Regions from separate parts of the Alteromonas sp. BZK5 genome, predicted to be linked through region 3. Evidence: predicted binding sites of a transcription regulator. Region 3 holds the regulator's gene; each other region holds the start of a gene.
The links. Region 3 encodes sigma-54, which starts transcription at its own class of promoters, with help from an activator protein. Its sites were predicted from a motif close to GTTGGCACGNNNNTNGNNT; they were not measured.
Positions count from the first base shown of each region.

Region 1 (5,506 bases), on a different contig from region 3:
CTCTCCTAAAGAGTAGCACTCATCTAACTTTGTGAAAATACAGCCACTTAGTTCAATATCATCATACGCTTGAATGATTCTCTGCAAAGCAGGATATTGCGTATTTGCTTGCGCTACCAAATATTTTTTAACATTTGGCATTTGTCCGTTATCAAACTGCTTAATTTGTTTAATTAATCGACTATCTCTTTGACTAAATCCAGCCGTATCAATCAATACTAGTCGCTTATGACGAAGTTGGAATAATAAATCCGCAAGTTCTTCACTAGTCTGCGCTTTTCTCACCGTGCAGCCAATAATCTTTCCGTATGTCGCTAGCTGCTCATAGGCGGCAATTCTATACGTATCAATGGTAATCATCGCAACCGACTCTGCACCGTATTTCTGCGCATAGCGGGCAGCAAGTTTCGCAACGGTAGTTGTTTTACCGGTACCTGTTGGTCCTACTAATGCAACAGCACCTTGTGCGCTAAGTATATCGTTTCCTGTCACATTTATGCGATTAGCCAATAGGTTAAGAAGATATACCCATGCATCTCGTTCGTTGTAATGTGACGGCGTATAGCTAATAAGCTGTTTCGCTAACGCGTTGCTTAACCCCATATCGGTTAAACGGGTGATTAGATATTGATGAACAGGTTTTTGACGTTTGTTCTTAGCTTCCATCAAGTCGGCCACTTGATATTGCAATACATCGCGAAGAGACGCTAACTCTTCCTTGATTTGCGCAAGCTCCGCTGACTGCGTCACAGGGGTATCATCCATACTAGACGCTTGATGCTCTGGGAAAGCGTTCTGACGAACTGGTTCATGAGAAGACTGCTGGGCTTCTACGTCGTCAATAAAGGCTTCTGAGAAGTCTAAGTGCGAAGCAATTTCATTGGCGTGCTTAGCATTCGCTGTCATTGGTTGGTTAGGTTGCGCGGGACTCGTCACGCCATTATTTCCACCGTGCTGCTTTTCTAGCAGTGCTTTAAGGCTATCAGGACCGTCGTCACCAATGATTTCGCTCAAGCTAGGCACTGCCTTTTGACCAGGTGTTTTTGTAGCGGCTTGTGGAGACGCTTTCGGCGTAAACAACTTCGCTTCAGGCTCTTTGTCGTAGGCTGCGACAAGCTCAATACCGTCAGCAACTTTGCGATTTGACATGATCACAGCGTCACTGCCCAATTCAGCTTTAACTTGGCTTAACGCCTCACGCATATCTTTGCCGAAGAAACGTCTAATTTTCATTGCAACCTCTCCAATCACCCAGTGTCAGATTATTGACCGACCGAACTGACTATTTTTATTTGTTTGTCGTCAGGCACTTCTTGGTAAGACAGAACATGAAGCCCAACAACCGAATATTTTAAGAAGCGAGACAGAACGGGTCGTAGCATGCCTGAGGTAAGGAGTACTGCAGGCTCTCCTTCTAACTCTTGCTGCTGACTGGCTTGCTGCAATGATTTTTGCAGCTTGTCTGCCAGGCCTGGTTCTATGCCAGCGCCATCTTCGCCACCTGCTTGAAGTGACTGGTGCAACATCTGTTCCAACTCTGGCGCCAAGGTTATGACAGGTATCTCTTTTGCACCTTGAGTAATTTCTTGGACAATTAAACGTTTAAGGGCAATACGCACCGCAGACACTAAAACATCGGGGTCTTGGCTGCGCGTGCCGTACTCACTGAGTGTTTGCACGATTGTACGCATATCGCGAATAGGCACGCCTTCAAACAATAAGGTTTGCAGTACTTTCACGACGGTGCTTAGCGGAAGAATGTCTGGTACTAATCCTTCAACCAGTTTCGGATGCTGCTTGGCAAGCATATCAAGAAGTTGTTGGGCTTCCTCGTGCCCTAATAATTGATATGCATTGTTAGAGAGTAATTGGCTTAAATGGGTCGCTACAACGGTCGCAGCGTCTACTACTGTGTACCCAAGGGTTTGGGCATGCTCCCGTTTGTTGGGCTTAATCCATACTGCGTCTAAGCCGAACGCGGGGTCTTTGGTGGCACGCCCTTCTAATTTACCGAACACTTGCCCTGGATTAATAGCAAGTTCTTCATCGTGACTGATGATGGAATCCCCAATCGTTACGCCTTGCATAGCGATGGTGTAAGTGTTGGGCTCTAAATCCAAGTTATCGCGAATGTGGACAGGCGGAATAAGGAAACCCAGCTCTTGCGATAGTTTCTTACGTACGCCTTTAATGCGCGTCAACAACTCGCCACCCTGGGATTTATCGACAAGAGGAATTAAGCGATAGCCCACTTCCAATCCGATGGTATCTACCTGCTGAACATCATCCCAGCCAAGCTCTTTCACTTCAGGCGCAACCGATTCATCTTTTACCACATTGTCTGGCACTTTGGGCTCTGCGGCCTTTCTCTTTTCTTGGACCGACTGCCAGTAAGCAAAGCCTGCAATCAAGAATGAGAACCCTAAGAATGCGATATGAGGCATCCCAGGAATGATACCCATCACAAATAGAACGCCCGAGGCTATATAAAGAGCTTGATTATTACCAAGCTGACCGCGGATTTCTTTGCCCATTTCCTGAGTCTCGTTTTCACGAGTAACGATAATGGCTGTAGCGACCGAAAGTAACAATGAAGGAATTTGCGCCACCAAACCATCACCGATGGTCAATATGGTGTAGATTTCTATAGCGTTACCGAATGAAAGCCCGTGCTGAATCATGCCAATAAAAAGACCACCAACAATATTAATCAGCATGATGAAAAGGCCTGCGACCGCATCACCCTTTACAAATTTTGACGCACCGTCCATCGACCCGTAAAAATCCGCTTCTGCGGTAATCTCTTCACGGCGTTTACGTGCTTGATCTTGATCTATATACCCTGCATTTAAATCAGCATCTATGGCCATTTGCTTACCGGGCATAGCATCTAACGTAAAGCGAGCGCTTACTTCCGAAATACGTCCTGCGCCTGCGGTTACAACTTTAAAGTTGATAATAAGAAGAATGGCGAAAACAACAATACCTACGGCGTAGTTACCACCAATCACGACCTCACCGAAGGCTTCGATAACTTTACCTGCTGCATCGCCGCCTTCATGTCCGTAAAGTAAGACAACGCGAGTAGAAGCCACGTTAAGCGCTAGTCTCAATACGGTAGCGATAAGTAACACCAAGGGGAAAATGCCGAAATCTACTGGACGCTGGGTAAGTACAGCCACCAAGATAATGACTAGCGACAACGCAATATTAAAGCTAAACAGCACGTCCAGTAAGAATGGCGGCATAGGCAATATAACCATGCCCATAATTGCCAAAAGGACGATGGGTGCGCCTAAACCACTGGTAAAATTTTGCAGCTGATTTTTATCGAATCGCTGAAGATAACCGGATAACTGCATGGCTTGGTGTCTCTCTATCAGAAAATTGACGCTTTATGTGAAACTGAAGGAGAGTTTTCAACTAACGTGCCAGCTTTGTGTATTACGTAAAAGTTATCCAAATCCGAGCTGTAATCATGCGTGATTACTGTCTACAGCGACTTGTATAGAGCGATTAAGATTTTGTATCCGAGGGACATATGAACAGTTTATAATTACGTCACTATTTCTAGGGCCAGCTCTTACCTATGCCCCGCCTTCAAAGTCAATTTTTCACCCATTTAGCGGTTGGGTTAGTGTCGGTACTCTGGTGGGATAGGCAAATCCCGTTTAAGTGGCTTAGGACGTTTGCCCTTACCTGCTTTGTGCGCTTTTAACTGATAAACATGCGCAAGCACCTGCGCTACCGCCATAAATAAAGCGTTAGGAATTTCATCGTCCACTTCAGTGGAGTAGAAAATGGCTCGCGCTAACATGGGTGAAGGGATCAACGGCACATCGTTGGCGGTAGCAATTTTTCTGATGTGCATCGCTAGCTCATCAGCACCTTTCGCGACCACAACCGGCGCCCTTACCCCCTTCTCGTCATATTTAATAGCAACAGAAAAGTGAGTAGGGTTGGTCACTACAACATCTGCTTGTGGGACTTCCTGCATCATGCGCTTGGTTGCAGCCTGATATTGCAGACGGCGAATTCGACCTTTAACCATAGGGTCGCCTTCCGCATTTTTCCGTTCGTCTTTAACCTCTTGCTTGGTCATCTTCATTTCTTTGTTGTGCTTATACATTTGATAAGGCACATCAATGAGCGCGATAGGGATCATGCCGCACACCAGAATAAGAAACGCCCACTTAAGCATGTCGAGTGCGTGAAAGATGTTTCCCGGATAAAGCTCCATATCAAGGTGGAGCGCTTCATCTTCAAAGAACAGTAACGCTCCGATGGCCATGCCAATTATGACCACCACTTTTGCTATAGACTTGAGTAACTCAACCAAGCCGTTCATGCCGAACATACGCTTGAAGCCTTGAATAGGGCTCATTTTTGAACCCTTAGGTTTTGCACCTTCCCAGGTAAAGTTAAAACCGCCAAGGGCGATAGAGCCATAAATGCCCGCTATCATTGCCACAGCCATGTATAGCAGCACGGCAGGACCTACTGCCGAAAAGGCTTCACCCCATGCGCCAAACATGTGGGTGATATCATAGGTCTCGTCACGAGAGAGAATGAACATTCTCTGAGTAAGTTTAAAAACAGATTCAGCAATCCACCCGCCCACAAACAAAAACATAAAAGCACTGACGATAAGTACTAGGGTCGAAGAGAGTTCACGGGAACGGGCTAGCTGCCCTTTTTTTCGGGCATCTTCGAGTTTTTTCCCCGTGGGGTCTTCTGTTTTTTCGCTTGAATCTGCCATGTTTTCCTACGAACAAATATTCAATAGTTCACACATAAACTGTTCAGCTCTAAACCATTGGGTTTCGAAATGTGCAGTAAAGTTATCAAGTGTTATCCAAATAATCAGTAATCCCATTACCTGAGCAATGGAAAAACCAATACTAAATATGTTTAGCTGTGGCGCAGCTTTGGTCATTACGCCAAACGCCAAATTCACGATAAGCAGCGAAACGATTGGCGCAAGGGAGAGGGTCACTGCCGATATGAACATCCAGCCGGCCCAATGGGCAATATCGCGGAACTGTTCACCGGTCCACCATGCTTCGCCTATGGGAAACGCCTCAAAGCTCATGACTATCATTTGGATCATGGACAAATGCCCATCCAAGGTCCAAAACAACAAAGTCGCCAATATCAGATAAAACTGACCTACCGCCGGCACGTTAATACCATTGACTGGGTCAACAATAGACGCAAAGCCCAAACCGGTTTGCATTGCTATAACTTGGCCAGCAAGCACAAAGGTATTGAGCACCATCATTGATATAAAACCAATAGCAATGCCTATTAGCAACTGCTGAATAACGATTAAAAATGTGCCCACATCCACCAAATTTTCTATGGGTGACGGGGGCACTACCGGCATGATGATAAGCGTGAGCATTATACCCAACAAGGCTCTTACCTGCGGGGGAATGGATTTAGCACTCAAGCCAATCATGGCCACAAACAAGCCGCTAATGCGCATAAACGGCAGCAGCATGTC
Region 1 is NZ_JACSOE010000018.1:63,617-69,122, forward strand. Features, by position in the region: gene flhF (flagellar biosynthesis protein FlhF) at 1-1,233, opposite strand, end outside; gene flhA (flagellar biosynthesis protein FlhA) at 1,263-3,362, opposite strand; gene flhB (flagellar biosynthesis protein FlhB) at 3,635-4,759, opposite strand; gene fliR (flagellar biosynthetic protein FliR) at 4,766-5,506, opposite strand, start outside.
Region 1: the regulator sigma-54 is predicted to act here: its motif matches at 3,418-3,436, upstream of flhA (flagellar biosynthesis protein FlhA).

Region 2 (5,506 bases), on a different contig from region 3:
CTACAGGCTTATCGCCAATAGTGTATACATATTTAAGTGAAGGCAACTTAGCAAGCGTTAGAGGATGCTTTGGTGTGTTCTTATCTTGGCTGTCTATTTCTGGCGCAAGCTCTTTCAACATGGCGACGTAATTTGACTGCTTGAATGATTGCGCCATGACTAAGTATTTTACGGCAACGTTATTAATGGCAAACGCTAATTCATCAGGACGATAAGCAGGGTTCAGGCATACCATGATCGCCCCGATTCGCGCAGTGGCCATCTGTACGATCGACCATTCGATATTGTTCGGAGACCATATACCCACACGGTCGCCAGGTTCTACACCGTTTGCAAGTAAGCCGCAAGCAACACGTTCTACTTCATACCAATACTGCTGATAGGTCCAGCTAACGTCTTGATGTTTTACAATAATCGCTGGGTTATCGCCATAATTGTCGACAACATTTTTGAAATACTGACCGATAGTGAGCGACGTCAGCTCAGCCTCATCAGAGCCAGTAAACTCACTTTTCTGAAGAGGGAGTAGTGAGTTCGGTGTTAATTTTGATTCCATCATATCTTGCCTCCATGCGCGTACGCATCTGATTTATATATAAATAATAGAGTTGGCTGTTTCGGCTTTTGGTGCCAAATAACCAATGGCAACAATTGCAGTAAATGCTGAATACGCAACGAATAAAACAAATAATTCAATCTTTATTAACAATATTGTTGCAAACGGGTTTTGTCGACAAGATGTTAGTCGTATATGGGGTTATTCAACGATGAATTTGTGTGACTCGTCGTACACGCTGAAAGGAGAGTAATAACCAAAAGTGACAATGTATTTGATGTCTAAAGAAAATTGTCTCGACTTTAATGAAACAAAAAAGCCTCCGACGAAGGAGGCTTCCTAAAAATTTTTACTTTACGAAAGGTGAGTGTCTATTCAGACTCAATACCTTCGAAGTAGGCACGATATTCCATACGGGTAACGTAAGAATCGCCATTTTCGTCCATCATCTCAAAGTCACCTTCGACATGTGCAACCTTTAACTCCTCGGCTGTAAGCTTACCGTCGCTGTCTACATCGATTTCAGTAAACTTATTGTCGGCTGTGGCTGACATTTCAGTGCGAAGCTCCTTATTCTTCTCTGATATCATTTCACCGTCTGCTTTAGAGAATAATTCAGGGTTGCCCTTTTCCGAGAGTAGAGCGTCATTGGTGCCTTCAGTTTTCACCTGAGTAATGATGTCGTCGCTAAACATTGATGGTTTTTCATCAACAAACTTGTTGAATTCAACACGGCTAATCATGCTGTCACCATCGGTATCCATTTTTGCGAGAAGCTTACTGTCAATAACGCCAGAAGACTCTGAACCGACGATATAGCCGTTTCCATCCTTATCCATTGCGTTAAATCCCATCGAGATCTTCTCTTCGTGGTGGCCTGCTACTGCTGAAGCAGATAGTGTTGCAGCAATAACAGCACTGGTAATCATACTTAGTTTTGTGATCTTCATAATCAAATTCCTTCTGGCTTTTACAGTGAACTCGGGCGTTCAATTGCCCTAACCACTAGGTCCACAGACCTCAACATAGGTGCAGATTGGAAGTAAGTTTCAATCTGACACCGCTAATGACTTACGTAATTCATTATTCATTGAATGTGCCAAATGCATAACTAACTGATTTAGTGAGGTAATAAAAATTTAAGGCGAGGTTTTCAATGTTATTGCTATGTTAAATTGTCGCAGTGTTTGCAAGATCTTCATACGTCAAACTTAAGCTGTTCTCAGATATAGATAGAACCCCATTAATGAGATTAAAACAGCGAGAGTTGATCGTTCGCTATTGTCTCAAAATTCAGGCCAATAAGAGGCAAGATACTATCGGCAATGGGTTGGATTTGCTTTTCAATATAGTGGTCATATTGAAGGGGGGCCGTGGCGGTTTCTGCGGTTTGAGGGCCCTGTACTGTAATAACATAAGCAATGGTAGTATTAAACTGATAGCGAAGTGGCAACCCCTGTTCTTTATAGTACTCGTCCGCTAATCGCGCTGCCTTTACGTGGGGAGGTAGCGACTTGGTATACGACGACAAAGGCTTTCGCAGCCGCTTTTTATAGACCAAAGCGTGATCCATTTCACCGGACTTTATCGCTGCTATCGTGCTATTTATGTAGTCTTCAACAGGCTGTCCAGTAAACACTTTTTTGTACAGCTCGTACTGGAAGGTTTTAGCTAGTACCGTCCAATCAGAGCGGACATTTTCCAAGCCTTTAAAGACAAGTTCACCGCCCTTCATTCCTGCGTAACGTTTTTTGCTGCCTTCGGAAGAGCCTCGGATCGTCGGCATAAAAAACGTAGAAAAGTGAGATTCAAACTCAATTTCTAAGTGGCAATCAATGTCGAACTCACTTTTTAGTAACTCTGTCCACTTTCGATTAATAATGCTAGCGAGCTCAAGTCCAGTCTCTGGGGGCGTACCCAGTGCATCATTACCTTCTACATGAACAAATGTTGAGTCGGTATCGCCGTAAATAACCGTATAGCCCAGTTCTTCAATCCAACCCGCAGTGGTTTGCATGATCTCATGACCCCGCAGTGTAATAGAGCTAGCAAGGCGAGGATCGTAGAAAGGGCAACCGCCACTACCAAGCACACCATAGAAGGAGTTCATTAATATTTTGATGGCCTGAGAGCGCGGTGCGTCTTTCTGTTTTTTGGCTTCGTCGCGCTGAAGCCATAGGTTTTCAATGATGGAAGGTAGAAAATGAGATTCGCGGCTAAATACTGCGCCTTTAAAACCTTCTATCGCCGTGTCAGGGGACTTAAGCCCTTCCGCTAGTCCCAACGGATCGATTTTAAATGTACGAATGATGGAAGGATACAGGCTCTTAAAATCTAGGACTAAAACGTCTTTATATAAACCTGGCTGGGAACGCATGACATAACCACCCGGACTAGCCAAGCCTCCATTTTCAGGTCTTACCCCCGCGACATAAGACTTGCGGTGAAGCTTAGGCAAGTACACATTTAAAAACGCGGCCACTGACCCTCCGGGGCGACTCATATCTAGGCCGGTGAGAATACTGCGCAGTGCCAGAAAATCGATAAATTGGGTTTTATCCTGAATGCGGTTGACCAGTTCCGTATCTTTAAAGTTATAGTTAGCGAGTGCAACAGGGTCGCTATGATAAAGACGCTTTATCGCTTCAAGCTTGTCTGCAGCCTGAATAAGCTTATTTTCGCCAAGCAGTTCTTCAGATACGTGATCGAGCGAGAACGACTCGAATTGATAAGTCATTGTTTTTAGTGCTTCGATACCATCAATAACGCATCGCCCTGGCACATCAACGAGGGTTTGATCCTCCCACTGTCTTACAGAAGCCTCTCGGCTGTGGCGGCCGATAGCATACTTTAGCGAGTTAGCCCTAGCGCGGCGTTCAAGTACCGCCATATCGAACTGTTTAACATTCCAGCCTAAAATGATATCTGGGTCGTAGGATGTAAGATATGAAAAAAATGCTTCAAGCAATGCTTTTTCTGATTCAACGGTAATGAGCTCGTACGCGCTGTCTTTTTGTCCTTGCAATGTTTGCCCAACAAAACGTGGCGGGCATAAAAGCAGCACAACGTTGAGTCCTTCACCGGCTAACGCAATGCTAAAGAGTTCTTCATGCTCATTGCATTCGATGTCTATGCTAAGTGATGTAAATGTGGTTCTGAATTGACAGGGTCTGATTTGCGCATTTTCTATAACGATCTGAGGCGTATCGTCGAAATCTTGCGGAGCCAGAAATTCCACCGCACCATACACAAAGCGCTCCATTAAGTAGCGATCGGCAACGCGAATATCCGCTTCGTACAATATAATACTGCTTTCCTGCGCACGCTGGCGAAGCTGATGCATGTGTGATTCGGTTGCGGTTTTTACCGTCGCAACAGGAACTTGTTCCAGCGTGTGAAACCCGTCATCTGAAATACTGATCTTTGCAGAAATACGTTCGGCGATATTGCGTAAATCATTGGCGTGATCAACAGATACAAAGCAAGTGGGGTATTGGGGTGAAGAAATTAACCTAGCGGTGCTACTGGGCGTTTTTACCCATAGCTCAACATGCACCTTGCCTCGCCGGGTAAACGTACTTTTATTGAGTATGAACCCTTGTTGTATTGTTGAGGCTGACATGGATCTGATTTACTAACCGGCTTTGTTGACGTTAATTTCTTTAAATAGCCTCATGGGCGTGTACGTTTTATAAACTCGCATTACCATTATCTGTTCAATAACTGGCGCAAAGGTGCAATAAAAATGCGCTACCACTGTGCACGAGAAACGGCAGTAGGCTTAGTATAACGTTTGTTATCACCTACTCCTATAGATCTCTATTCGACAGATATGTTTGTTTTTGTAAGCAGCGCGAGTTAAAACGAAAACGTACAGTCTTTGTGCACGTTAGACCATGCACGTTAGACCATGCACGATAGAAAAGGTGAGGGCGATATGGAATATCTATTCGATAAACAGGTAGAGCCGGGCGAGCTAATAGAAGTGGCCGATGGTGTTCTTTGGCTAACAATGCCGCTTCCATTTGAACTTGACCACATAAATTTGTACCTGATCCGCGGTGAAGGCGGTTGGGTGGTCATTGATACTGGCATAGGAACGTCCACCACCAAAGCGCTGTGGGAGCGTATATTCAAGCAATTAGACGGGCCAATAGTTGGTGTCATCGTTACGCACTTACATCCTGATCATGTAGGGTTAGCGGGCTGGATAGCCGACACGTATAATGTTCCCTTTTATATGTCTCAAACTGAGTACTTTACTGCCAGAGCGTTTGCGGCAGGAAGAAATGGCGCAACGAATGACCGGGATGTGCAATACTACCAGCGAGCAGGTTTAGACGAATCCATGATCGCAAAGCTTACTTCTGGTGAAGGCAACGGCTACAGCAGCGTCGTTTCACCACTACCTATTAGCTACACACGTCTAAAGCATGGTATGACGCTGTCGCTTGGCGGTAACGAATGGCAGATCATCATTGGCCGCGGCCACTCTCCTGAGCATGCGTGCCTTTACAATAAGCAAAAAAATATTCTCATATCAGGCGATCATATTTTGCCGATTATCACGCCAAACATTGGCGCCTACTCAACAGAGCCTGATGCCAACACCTTAGACGACTACCTTTCTACGCTGCCGCAATTCAAGAATTTGCCCAAAGATGCGACAGTATTACCTGCTCACAAGCTACCCTTTATCGGCCTGCATGAGCGAGTAGATTCGCTTATTGCTCATCATCACGAGCACCTAAAAGCACTGTTAAATGCTTGCGAGCAACCTCAAACGGTCGTAGAGCTATTACCGGTTATGTTTAAGCGCAAGCTCTCTAGTCGCAACATGGTGTTTGCAGTAGCAGAGTGTTTGTCTCACCTTAATTACTTGCTTAATGAAGGAGCCATTTCGCGGACGTTAAACAGCAAGGGTGTGTATACATTTAAAGCCTGTGAAGT
Region 2 is NZ_JACSOE010000118.1:1,320-6,825, forward strand. Features, by position in the region: gene BIZ39_RS19345 (AMP-binding protein) at 1-559, opposite strand, end outside; gene BIZ39_RS19350 (EF-hand domain-containing protein) at 928-1,506, opposite strand; gene BIZ39_RS19355 (DNA polymerase II) at 1,809-4,178, opposite strand; gene BIZ39_RS19360 (MBL fold metallo-hydrolase) at 4,494-5,506, shown strand, end outside.
Region 2: the regulator sigma-54 is predicted to act here: its motif matches at 1,642-1,660, upstream of BIZ39_RS19350 (EF-hand domain-containing protein).

Region 3 (5,506 bases):
GCTTTTAGATCATGTACAAACCACTTATTCCCCTAGCAACTAGTTTATTGCTTGCCATCGCTAGCGGTGCGGTACACGCCAGTGAAGATGATTTTTCGCAGCCCATAAAAATAGGCTCGAACACCCAGTTTATCGACGGTAAAAATAAAACCGCGTTGTACAAAGACGACGTACTCATAACTCAAGGCTCTTTGGTTATTGAAGCTGACGAAGTGGAAGTAATTGCCACTGACGGTGGTGGTCGTGAAATATTTATTGCTAGAGGAAAGCCTGCAAGCTATTCCCAGCAATTGGAAGACGGCACGCCAGTTTCGGCAAAAGCTAATGAAATACGCTATGAAGTGGTGAACCGAACGATTTCTCTTGCCGGAAACGCAGAGTTGAAACAAGACACCAGTAAAGTACAGGGTGACAACATCACGTTCGATATGATTACCGAGCAATTGCTAGCGACTGGCGGCGCAGGTAAGGATGGTGAGGGTCGAGTGACCACAGTATTCACACCTGAGACCATTCGCAAAACTTCGTCTAAGAAAGACAAAAAAGACAACGAGGGCAATGAATAGCAATGGCAACTTTGAGCGCTAAAAATCTTGCTAAGGCTTACAAGTCACGACAGGTTGTTCGAGATGTAAGTCTGTCTGTCTCAACGGGTCAAATTGTTGGTCTTCTTGGCCCAAATGGCGCTGGTAAGACCACCACATTCTACATGATTGTTGGTTTAGTGAATCTGGATAAAGGCAAGATTGAAATCGACAACAATGAGCTAACTCATCAGCCCATGCACGAGCGCGCACGCCGCGGAATTGGCTACCTACCGCAGGAAGCCTCTATTTTCAGAAAGCTCACAGTGCATGAAAATATCATGGCCATTTTGCAAACCCGTAAAGATTTAAATTCACAACAGCAAGAAGAAGAAGCAGATGCGCTACTTGATGAATTTAATATTAACCATATACGTAATAGTACGGGGATGAGTTTGTCAGGGGGCGAACGCCGTCGCGTTGAGATTGCCCGCGCTCTGGCAGCAAAACCGCAATTTATTTTGTTAGACGAACCATTTGCTGGTGTTGATCCAATATCAGTTAATGATATAAAGAAGATAATACAACATCTTCGCGATAGGGGTATTGGAATCCTTATCACGGACCATAACGTACGAGAGACATTGGATGTTTGTGAAAAGGCGTACATTGTGAGTCATGGCGAGCTTATTGCGCAAGGAACGGCGGAACAGGTTTTAAGTAATCAAAAAGTAAGGGATGTATACCTAGGCGAACAATTCAGGCTATAGTTAATGTAACCGAATTGTCATTTTTCAGTTTCGCTCTGGTATATTCAATTTAGAGCATTTAAATAAGACGTAGATGAAACCATCTTTACAGCTAAAATTTAGCCAACAACTTACCATGACACCACAGCTTCAGCAGGCCATTAAACTGCTGCAGCTTTCTACACTTGATCTTCAACAAGAGATCCAAGAAGCGCTCGATTCTAATCCGCTATTAGAAGTTGAAGAAGGTAACGACGAGCCGCAACTAGAAAAGAACAATATCGACAACGATGACAGCGGCTCTGAGGCCACTGCTTCTGCATCTAGTGACACACTAGAAGCCGGCGATGCACTTGAGAAAAACGATCTTCCCGATGAGCTGCCAATCGACAGCACATGGGACGAATACTACTCTGCTTCATCTTCGCCAGCTCCAGGTCCATCCAATGACGACGAGCAAATCTTCCAAGGTGAGACTACTGAAGATATTCAAGAGCACCTTCTTTGGCAAATGCGCCTTACCCATTTCTCGGATACCGATCGCGCAATCGCTACAGCAATCATCGACTCTATTGACGAGTCAGGTTATTTAACCGTTACCCTTGATGATATTTTAGAAGCGGTTAACGATGATGATATGGAAGAGCCGATTGAAATGGACGAAATAGAATGTGTGCTAAAGCGCATTCAGATGTTCGACCCTATTGGTTCTGGCTCACGCTCTCCACAAGAATGTTTGATGGTGCAATTGCGTCAATTTTCAGAAGACACACCGTGGCTTGCTGAAGCGAAGCAACTGATTGAAGAGTACTCTGACTTACTGAGCAGCAAAGACTATCGTACGCTTATGCGTAAAAGCCGATTGAAAGAAGATCAGCTACGCGAGGCAATGCGTTTACTGCAAACCTTGAATCCTCGCCCAGGTAGTGCTTTAGTTACTAAAGAGCCTGAGTACGTTATTCCTGATGTCTCAGTAACCAAGAAAAATGGCCGTTGGGTGGTTGAGCTGAACCCCGACAGTCTGCCTAAGTTAAGCGTAAATCAACAATACGCTGCAATGAGTCGCCGTGCCAAGAATAGTAGCGATTCACAGTTCATCCGCTCACACATGCAAGAGGCTAAGTGGTTCATAAAGAGCCTTGAATCTCGTAACGAAACCTTAATGAAGGTTGCAAACTGCATTGTGCAGCAGCAAATGGGCTTTTTTGAGCACGGCCCGGAAATGATGAAACCAATGGTGCTAAATGATGTCGCAGAAATGGTAGATATGCACGAATCCACTATTTCGCGAGTGACAACGCAAAAGTACATGCATACGCCACGTGGAATCTTCGAATTGAAGTATTTCTTCTCAAGCCACGTTGCAACAGAGTCTGGTGGTGAATGTTCATCTACAGCGATTCGTGCATTGATCAAGAAATTAGTGGCCGCAGAAAAGCCTAGCAAGCCGCTAAGTGATAGCAAGATTGCTTCATTGTTGGCCGAACAAGGCATTAAAGTTGCCCGGCGAACAATAGCAAAGTACCGGGAATCGTTGTCGATCCCGCCGTCGAACCAACGCAAAAGCCTTATTTAATCGGGCTTAATAATATAAGGAAGACGAAATATGCAAATCAACCTTACTGGTCATCATGTCGAAATCACCGACTCTTTGCGTAATTATGTCGATACGAAGTTCAGCAAACTTGAACGTCACTTTGATCACATTTCTAATGTGCATGTCATCCTGAACGTTGAAAAATTAAATCAAAAAGCCGAAGCGACCGTTCATTTAAGTGGCGCTGAAGTATTCGCATCCTCAGAAAATACCGACATGTATGCGGCGATTGACAGCATGGTTGATAAACTCGACCGGCAGGTAATCAAGCATAAGGAAAAACTGAAAAAACATTAGTAGTTAATTAAGCATGGATATACAAGCCATCGTAAGTCTGGACCGCACCGAGTGTGCGGTTCAGTGTAATAGTAAAAAGCGAATTCTTGAGATCATCGCTGATATCGCTGCCAAGCAAAACGAGAACATTGATCAGGCAACGGTACTCAACAGTTTGATGGCTCGAGAGCGTATGGGTAGTACAGGCATAGGCAATGGTATCGCCCTGCCCCACGGACGCCTGCCGGGCCTTGAGAAAGTGATTGCCATTGTTGTAACCAGCACGCCAGCAATCGACTTTGACGCCCTTGACGAGAAACCCGTAGACATCTTTTTTGCTCTACTCGTTCCTGAGGAACAGACCGAAGGACACCTTCAAACGCTGGCCACCGTGGCTGGTAAACTAAGCGACAAAGAAACGATTAAAGCAATACGTCGCGCAACGACAAGCGACGATATTCTATCTGCATTAAGTTAAACATTAAGCGCCTATTAACCGTTTAGTAGGCGCCTAATTCAACAACGCGTATGTGATAAAACCAGAGTATTAGGGAGAAAGTAGGTGAAGCTGATAATAATCAGTGGTCGTTCGGGGTCTGGTAAGTCTGTCGCACTTCGCGCATTGGAAGATTTAGGTTATTACTGTGTTGATAATATCCCGGTAAACTTACTTCCCACCTTAACCCATACAGTTGTTGACGAGTACGATCAGGTTGCGGTAAGTATCGATGTGAGAAACTTACCTAAAAATCCTGACGATTTGGTAGAAATTCTAGACTACCTGCCTTCTTCGTGGTCGATGACCATTGTTTACATTGACGCGAGCGATGATGTACTGGTTAAGCGTTTTAGCGAAACACGTCGTCTTCACCCTCTCGCCAAGCTTAATAAATCGCTTTCAGAAGCCATTAAAGCCGAGTCTGCCCTACTTGCTCCTATTGCTGAGCGCGCAGATTTATATCTAGATACAGATAAGCTTACCATTCACCAACTGGCAGAGTTAATTCGAGAGCGTATCCTGGGTAAGAAAAGCTCACGCCTTGTGCTTGTGTTTGAGTCGTTTGGCTTTAAGCACGGCATTCCTAAAGATGCGGATTACGTTTTTGATGCCCGCTTTTTACCTAACCCCCACTGGGAGCCCGACCTTAAACATCTGACCGGATTAGACGCACCAGTAGAAGTATTTTTGGGGTCGCAGCCTGTAGTGACCAAGTTCATTTGGCAAATTCAGAATTTAATAACGACATGGCTGCCTCATTTAGAACGCAATAACAGAAGTTACGTAACCGTAGCCATTGGCTGTACTGGCGGGCAACACCGTTCGGTTTATATCGCACAGACCCTGTCGAAAACCTTCAGTGAAATACACCCTGATGTTCAAATTCGCCATAGAGAGCTGAATCAGTAATGACTATTCAAAAAACGCTAACTATCGTCAATAAGTTAGGGTTGCATGCGAGAGCGGCGACCCAACTGGTTAAACTGGCTAATCAATTCGACGCTAAAATCATCTTAAAAAAAGGCGATAAAGAAGCAGACGCAAGCAGTGTATTGGGATTAATGATGCTTGAAAGCCATCAAGGTGAACAGGTAGATGTGATTGTGGACGGCAGTGATGCTGTTGATGCACTTGCAGCTATTGAAGAGCTTATTGAGGGCAGATTTAACGAAGACGAATAGTCTTACTTACCCAATCCATTGACCAATTAATCAACACTTAGCGCAGTTATCTTAAAATCCTGCGCAAAACCTACGCAATTATCATGACAGACTCATCATAATTGCGATATTCTACGCCCACTTAGGCTCTATGGCCTGCATTGTTCATCTTTTAGCTTGTAGGAATAACGCCTTATGGCAGAAGCGCTTGTTTCTAAATACGTACAAACTCAGTTACGCGCACTCAACGCTGCGTTGACCAACGGTCAATTCGTATCTGTACGTAAGCTTCTGCTTGAATTACCGCCTTCAGACGTCGCCCACATTCTTGAATCTAGCCCTAGCAGAACCCGTGACGAATTATGGGAGCTCATTGATGGTGACTTTCACGGCGACATTTTAGAAGAACTGTCTGACGATGTTCGAAACGGTATCATTACAAAAATGCTTCCCGCTAATGTGGTTGACGCACTTGAAGAGATGGATACCGATGACTTAGCAGAGACGCTAAGCAGCCTTCCCGAGCCAGTATTGGCCGATATTCTAGATTCGATGGATGCACAAGATCGCGTGCGCGCAGAGCAAGCGCTGTCTTACGGTGAGGAAACCGCTGGTTTCATCATGAACACCGACACCATCACTTTACGTCCAGATGTGACCATTGACGTGGTTCTGCGCTATATCCGCTTAAAAGGTGAGCT
Region 3 is NZ_JACSOE010000043.1:1,603-7,108, forward strand. Features, by position in the region: gene lptC (LPS export ABC transporter periplasmic protein LptC) at 1-43, shown strand, start outside; gene lptA (lipopolysaccharide transport periplasmic protein LptA) at 12-566, shown strand; gene lptB (LPS export ABC transporter ATP-binding protein) at 569-1,294, shown strand; gene BIZ39_RS13025 (RNA polymerase factor sigma-54) at 1,368-2,849, shown strand; gene hpf (ribosome hibernation promoting factor) at 2,880-3,167, shown strand; gene ptsN (PTS IIA-like nitrogen regulatory protein PtsN) at 3,181-3,624, shown strand; gene rapZ (RNase adapter RapZ) at 3,709-4,554, shown strand; gene BIZ39_RS13045 (HPr family phosphocarrier protein) at 4,554-4,826, shown strand; gene mgtE (magnesium transporter) at 5,001-5,506, shown strand, end outside.

Region 4 (5,506 bases), on a different contig from region 3:
GCAAGCCATCTCTAAAAAGCGATGGGGCAATAACTGCGTCTACGTTTAGGTAAACTAAATTCGCGTGCTTGGCCGCTGACATACCCTTGTTGCGCGCTTTCGCTATCGGAAGAGCATCTTGAGTCACAAACTTGTGAACAATGTCGAATTTGTCACTGCGTACGAGTGACAAATCAGAAGGAGGTGCCATCCAAACAATGACTAGCTCATCTGGCGTTGGAGAGCATTGCTCTAACTGAGTAATCAAATTGGTCAGCTTCTCAGTTCTGCTCTTAACAATAGTTACTGCACTTATTGGTGAACGCATACTCTTCCTCCCTTTCTAATTTGTTGAACCTGTAATAACGACGATATGAAACGTTGAACGTTATACTTTCGTAGAAGCAAAGAGTGTTCCTGTTTTGTAAGCTGTTGATTATCATCTAAAAGTTTTATTTTCAAGTTCTGTTTTTGAGTATTTTCAGCAATGGTTGAGCGCCAAGGCAAGCAAGAGGTGCAAAGTGAGAGAAAAATTTACAAACGAATGTATGGAGGCCAACAGCAGTTTTTTATGTTAATTTTTGGTGGTCTGTTCTAATTTGCAGATTAACATGACGCTTCTTTTCATAAGTCTTGTTTTACTGTGCATCTAGCGCGTAATTGCTTTGCCGTTCCCACATATTTTGATATGCTTGGTTAGTAGGTTAAACATTACAATTCAATAGTTTAAATATTCCTACAAATATTGCTTAACACGTTTTCTTTCGAGTAGAACTAATCTCATGTTATTGGTTTTTACTCACTCAGAGTGTAGGTAAATCTTCAGCCTTACTTGTAACGTATTAATTTCTGAATTTCGTATTTTTTCTGGTGGACAAAGGCTGTGGAATCACAATCGTCTGTATTTATTCGACACTATGACAAACAATCATTAAAGGTGGTTGATGTTATATCTGGTATCTCACCAAATGCTATGCGCAGGGTATTTGGCGGCTGGATATTTTTCGCAGCTGTTGTCGGCGTTATTGTAAGCGTAGCACCAGATTTGAGCGCTCAATTTATCGGTTTAACACTTTTCGTTCTTGTTGCTTTTACACTCGTAATGTTTGGACAGAGTAGAATAACGGAAGGCTGGCCAGCTATAATTTGCGACAACAACTACATCGGCGTGGTGAGAGACCCTGTTAAGAGAGAGTATATTTGTGTGAACTCTGCTCTGGTCAAAGAAGCTAACCCCACATTAATAAAACCCAACAAAAAAGCGGTTGAGATTGTGTTAGATAGCGAACAACTATCGGCAGAAGATCAAGAGGTGCTAAACCAAGCGGTTTGGCCTCGGGATAACAAGCTAATAGGGCTAGCCCATTTTAAAAAGCGTGAAGAGGCGTGTGATAGCCTCATGTGGTGTGTCAAACACCGTAGCTCTCATTAGATTTACAGTCTTGAGTATTACTCCTTGTCCGTGATTAGCGCTAGTTCGGTATAAAGCGGGTAGTGGTCTGAGCCTATGCTTTCAAGCTTCTCTATATTGACCAATGCAAAATGTTCCGAGTGAAATACGTGGTCTAACGGCCATTTCACTAAAGGATATTTCGCGTGAAATGTATTGAAAAAACCGCGCCCCTCTCGTGGGTCTAAAAGTCCGCTTATTTTCTTGAACTTTCTGGTAGTAGGTGACCAAGCCACATCGTTAAGATCGCCAGCGACGACAATAGGGCCCTCTGTTTCAGCTATTTCTTCCCCCACAACAGTAAGTTCTACGTCTCTGGGCTTTGCATACGTGTTTTCTGTTGGGCTTGGTGGTTTTGGATGAAGAAAATATAGCGTGACATCTTGTCCGTGGTGATTGATTTTAACTTTCATAGACGGCACATCTTCTTCTATTAGAAATCGCAATGAGACCTCTTCAAAGGGAAGCTTACTATAAAGATGCATACCGTAGAGGTTTTCGAGTGGGCAAAATTTACGATACGGGTATTCAGATTCAATTTCACTGATGCCTTTCTGCCACTTCTCATTAGATTCCAACGTTACGAGAAAATCAGGTTGCTTATTACGTACATGTTCAATGAGCTTGCGAAAATCGTCATTAGGCATATACACATTGCTTGATAAAACACTTAGCTTTTGGCTCGCACTCTCAACCTCGACGTGCCTAACTTCTCTTTTATACAGAGGGGTATAAGGAATGATCCAGATAACCTGATAAATAAGGCTAACTGTTAATCCAGCGACAATAATTACTGCTAGGCTATCTATCTGTGCGTAATAGGTTGATTCAAAAATATGCCCAGCAATTAACAAAGAAATGATAGCTGCTATTTGTAGTCGCGGAAATTCCCACACTCTTACTAACCAATGAGAAGAAGGAAGCAAAGGGGCCCAGCTTACGGCTATAATTAAGACTGAAACAGCAGTAAGTGCAGTATCCATGTCTAGTTGGTCCTTGAGTTTAATTAACGAAAAACACTCCACCTGTTGCTTCTGTCTGCAAAACTAAATTGGTGACTATAGCTAGGGCCTGTTGACCTTTGGTGTACAACAAAGGTCAACAGGCCCCAGTGAAGCGATACAAATCATTATAACTACGGCAGCTTTGTGAAATAAGTTTAACCTAAGTATCACTGCAACTTAGCGGCGGCCAACGACAAAAAGTTATCCCCTAGTACAATTGATAGGTGCTTTTCTTAAGTGAAGTTGACGAGTTTTGGGCATTAACAAAATTAAGTAAAAAGTTCTCAAACAAAGGCAAAGTTTGCAAAACAAAACTTACTTAACTAGCCCTGGATATTAATATTTATCATATAAAACAATGTCTTATTTTGTTGGCAAGGAATTGGCATGACTATCTACGAGTTTCGACAAAGGAGAAATGTTATGAAACGTTCACTTATTTCTATGATTGTTGCTACAACTTTGACTACAGCTGCATATGCAGGTGACATGGACACAGACAGCACAAGTAATAAATGGGAGAAAGGTGCCAAAGACGCATGGATTGATGGCAAAGCAGAAGCAACGCTGTTGTTCAATGGTAACCTTGATTCATTCGACATTAACACTGACGTTAAAAACGGTAATGTCGTTCTTACTGGTAAGGTTGAGAACTCTGTTGATAAAAAGCTAGCGGAAGAGCTAGTAGCGAATATTGACGGTGTAACGTCTGTAGACAACAAGCTAACGGTTGTCTCTGACAAAGATATGGAAGGCGACATGTCAGATGACATGGAAGATACTGTTGACGAAGGCACAAGCGAGTTAACTGACGCCAAAATCGCCACAGTAATCAAAACCCGTCTTCTCATGGATACCGATATCTCAGGTTTCGACATCGATGTTGACGTAGAAAACGGTGTAGTAACACTGACTGGCGACGTTGATTCTGATGCTGAGCGTGATCTAGCTGTGGAAATTGCCAAGAATGCATCTGACGTAAAAGATGTTGAAAGCAACCTTCGTGTAGTTACTGAAACTTCGATGAACTAATATCATTGTTGCTTTACACAAAAAAGGGGCCTCGGCCCCTTTTTTTCTGGTCACGTTTTACAGAGCTTTCCAAATCGCAAAAAACAAGGGAAGCACAGCTGCTAATATTTGTCAGGAGGACTCATTCACCATTCTCCACCTTTTTTCCATTTAGTATCATCTTACGTGCTCTAGCATCCGAGTGGCGTATCATATCGTTAATAAGCGACGTCTCAGGCATATTCTTCCAGTATTTTTTTGGCATTGAACTTAACATTGCCTTTGTTTTTACGCGGGCAGGATTAAATATATTTGCATAATACGTAAGCCAGTATTTTTCAATTCTGTCATCATTTGGAATGATACTAGGGTCAGGATTATCTTCCAAAACAAGTGTTTTAGTATTCCAATGCGCAGCTCGATAAGGGGTAAGTATTGACCAACACATATTTTTAAAACGCGTCTGAAAAAAATCGAGCTTCATTTCCAAGCTGAAGTGTTCTGGTTCATACCACGCAATAAAATGCTCTTGTCCGTCAAGTACGACTTCTCGAAATCTCAAAAAAGCACTTATCTTATATGCATCGCGTTTTACTGCTTTAGCCAGCATGTTGAGACGCAACACATCTTCGTCAGTTTTTAAGTGAATAAGGTTTCTGTTTTCGAAAACTACTCGCCATAAAACGCGGTAACATAAAGCGAAACGATCGGGGGCTTGGTGGCATAACGCATACTTCAACAGCGTTAAAACTGTTTTAGGAATTCTGTAATTCGTTTGGCTTTCACCAATAGCGTTGGCCGAATCGGCCACGGCAAACAAGTCGTCTTGGTTAGATTGCGAAGTTTGCCATGTAACGTTCTCGGGAGGTATGTGTTGGGCTAGACATTCTCTCGATGCTTTTCGCCATTCGTCGTATCCGGGCACTGATGAAATTGTTACTTTTTTCATTGTGGTACCAATTAGATTAAGCGCTGAACAATTCAAACTGTTTTGGTTGTTTAAATTGCTGTTCAAAGTTACTGCTATCGAGCAAATGGATAGCGGGGGAATAATCACTAACAGTAATGAACGGTTTTAATTTTTGTAAGGGCAAACGCATTTTTGTGAGATCGAACCAGCTAAGCTTTGTGTAACGTCGAATAGCCAGAATTTTTTGTACTGTGCGTGCTCCCAGTCCAGGAACTCGCAATAAAAGTAGCTTGTCAGCTTTGTTTAAATCGATGGGAAATATGTGGCGATTGCGTAGCGCCCACGCAAGCTTGGGGTCGTGCTCCATATCTAGCATGTCGTTGTGTACGATTTCATCTAAACCAAATCCATAAAAGCGCAGGAGCCAATCGGCCTGATAAAGTCGGTGTTCACGGATAAGTGGCGCCGGTTTAAGAGGCAAGACTTCAGACGCATCTGGGATGGGCGAAAATGCAGAATAATAAACGCGCCGCAATTTTTGTTGACCATACAGTTTGACACTCGTGCCAAGGATAACTTTATCATTTGAGTCATCGGCTCCTATGATCATCTGAGTGGACTGTCCGCCAGGAGCAAAGCGAGGTGGGCGTTTACCCGAGTAGGTTTTATCTACTTTGTGTTCATTTATTTTGTCTTTCAATGTATTCATTGAACCGTGAATTTCAGCAAGGTCTTTTTCCGGGGCGTATTTGTTCAACGAATTTTGTGTCGGCATTTCGATGTTTATACTTAGCCTATCGGCATATAAGCCAGCTTCAGCCTGTAGTTCAGGAGATGCATTCGGAATGGTCTTAAGATGAATGTATCCTTTAAATCCGTGATCAATGCGAAGAGACTTCGCGATGCGTACCATGCTCTCCATAGTCAGGTCAGGAGAGCCGACAATACCGGAACTTAAAAATAATCCCTCAATGTAGTTACGCTTATAAAAATTAAGCGTTAAATCAACCGTTTCTTTAACGGTAAAACGCGCTCGTTGAACGTTGCTAGACACCCTATTGATGCAGTAATGGCAATCGTATATGCAATAGTTGGTCATTAGGATCTTAAGTAATGATACGCATCGACCATCAGGGGTAAAGCTGTGACATA
Region 4 is NZ_JACSOE010000005.1:73,200-78,705, forward strand. Features, by position in the region: gene BIZ39_RS02810 (glycosyltransferase family 2 protein) at 1-307, opposite strand, end outside; gene BIZ39_RS02815 (hypothetical protein) at 863-1,411, shown strand; gene BIZ39_RS02820 (endonuclease/exonuclease/phosphatase family protein) at 1,429-2,412, opposite strand; gene BIZ39_RS02825 (BON domain-containing protein) at 2,857-3,465, shown strand; gene BIZ39_RS02830 (TIGR03915 family putative DNA repair protein) at 3,587-4,393, opposite strand; gene BIZ39_RS02835 (putative DNA modification/repair radical SAM protein) at 4,410-5,506, opposite strand, start outside.
Region 4: the regulator sigma-54 is predicted to act here: its motif matches at 2,804-2,822, upstream of BIZ39_RS02825 (BON domain-containing protein).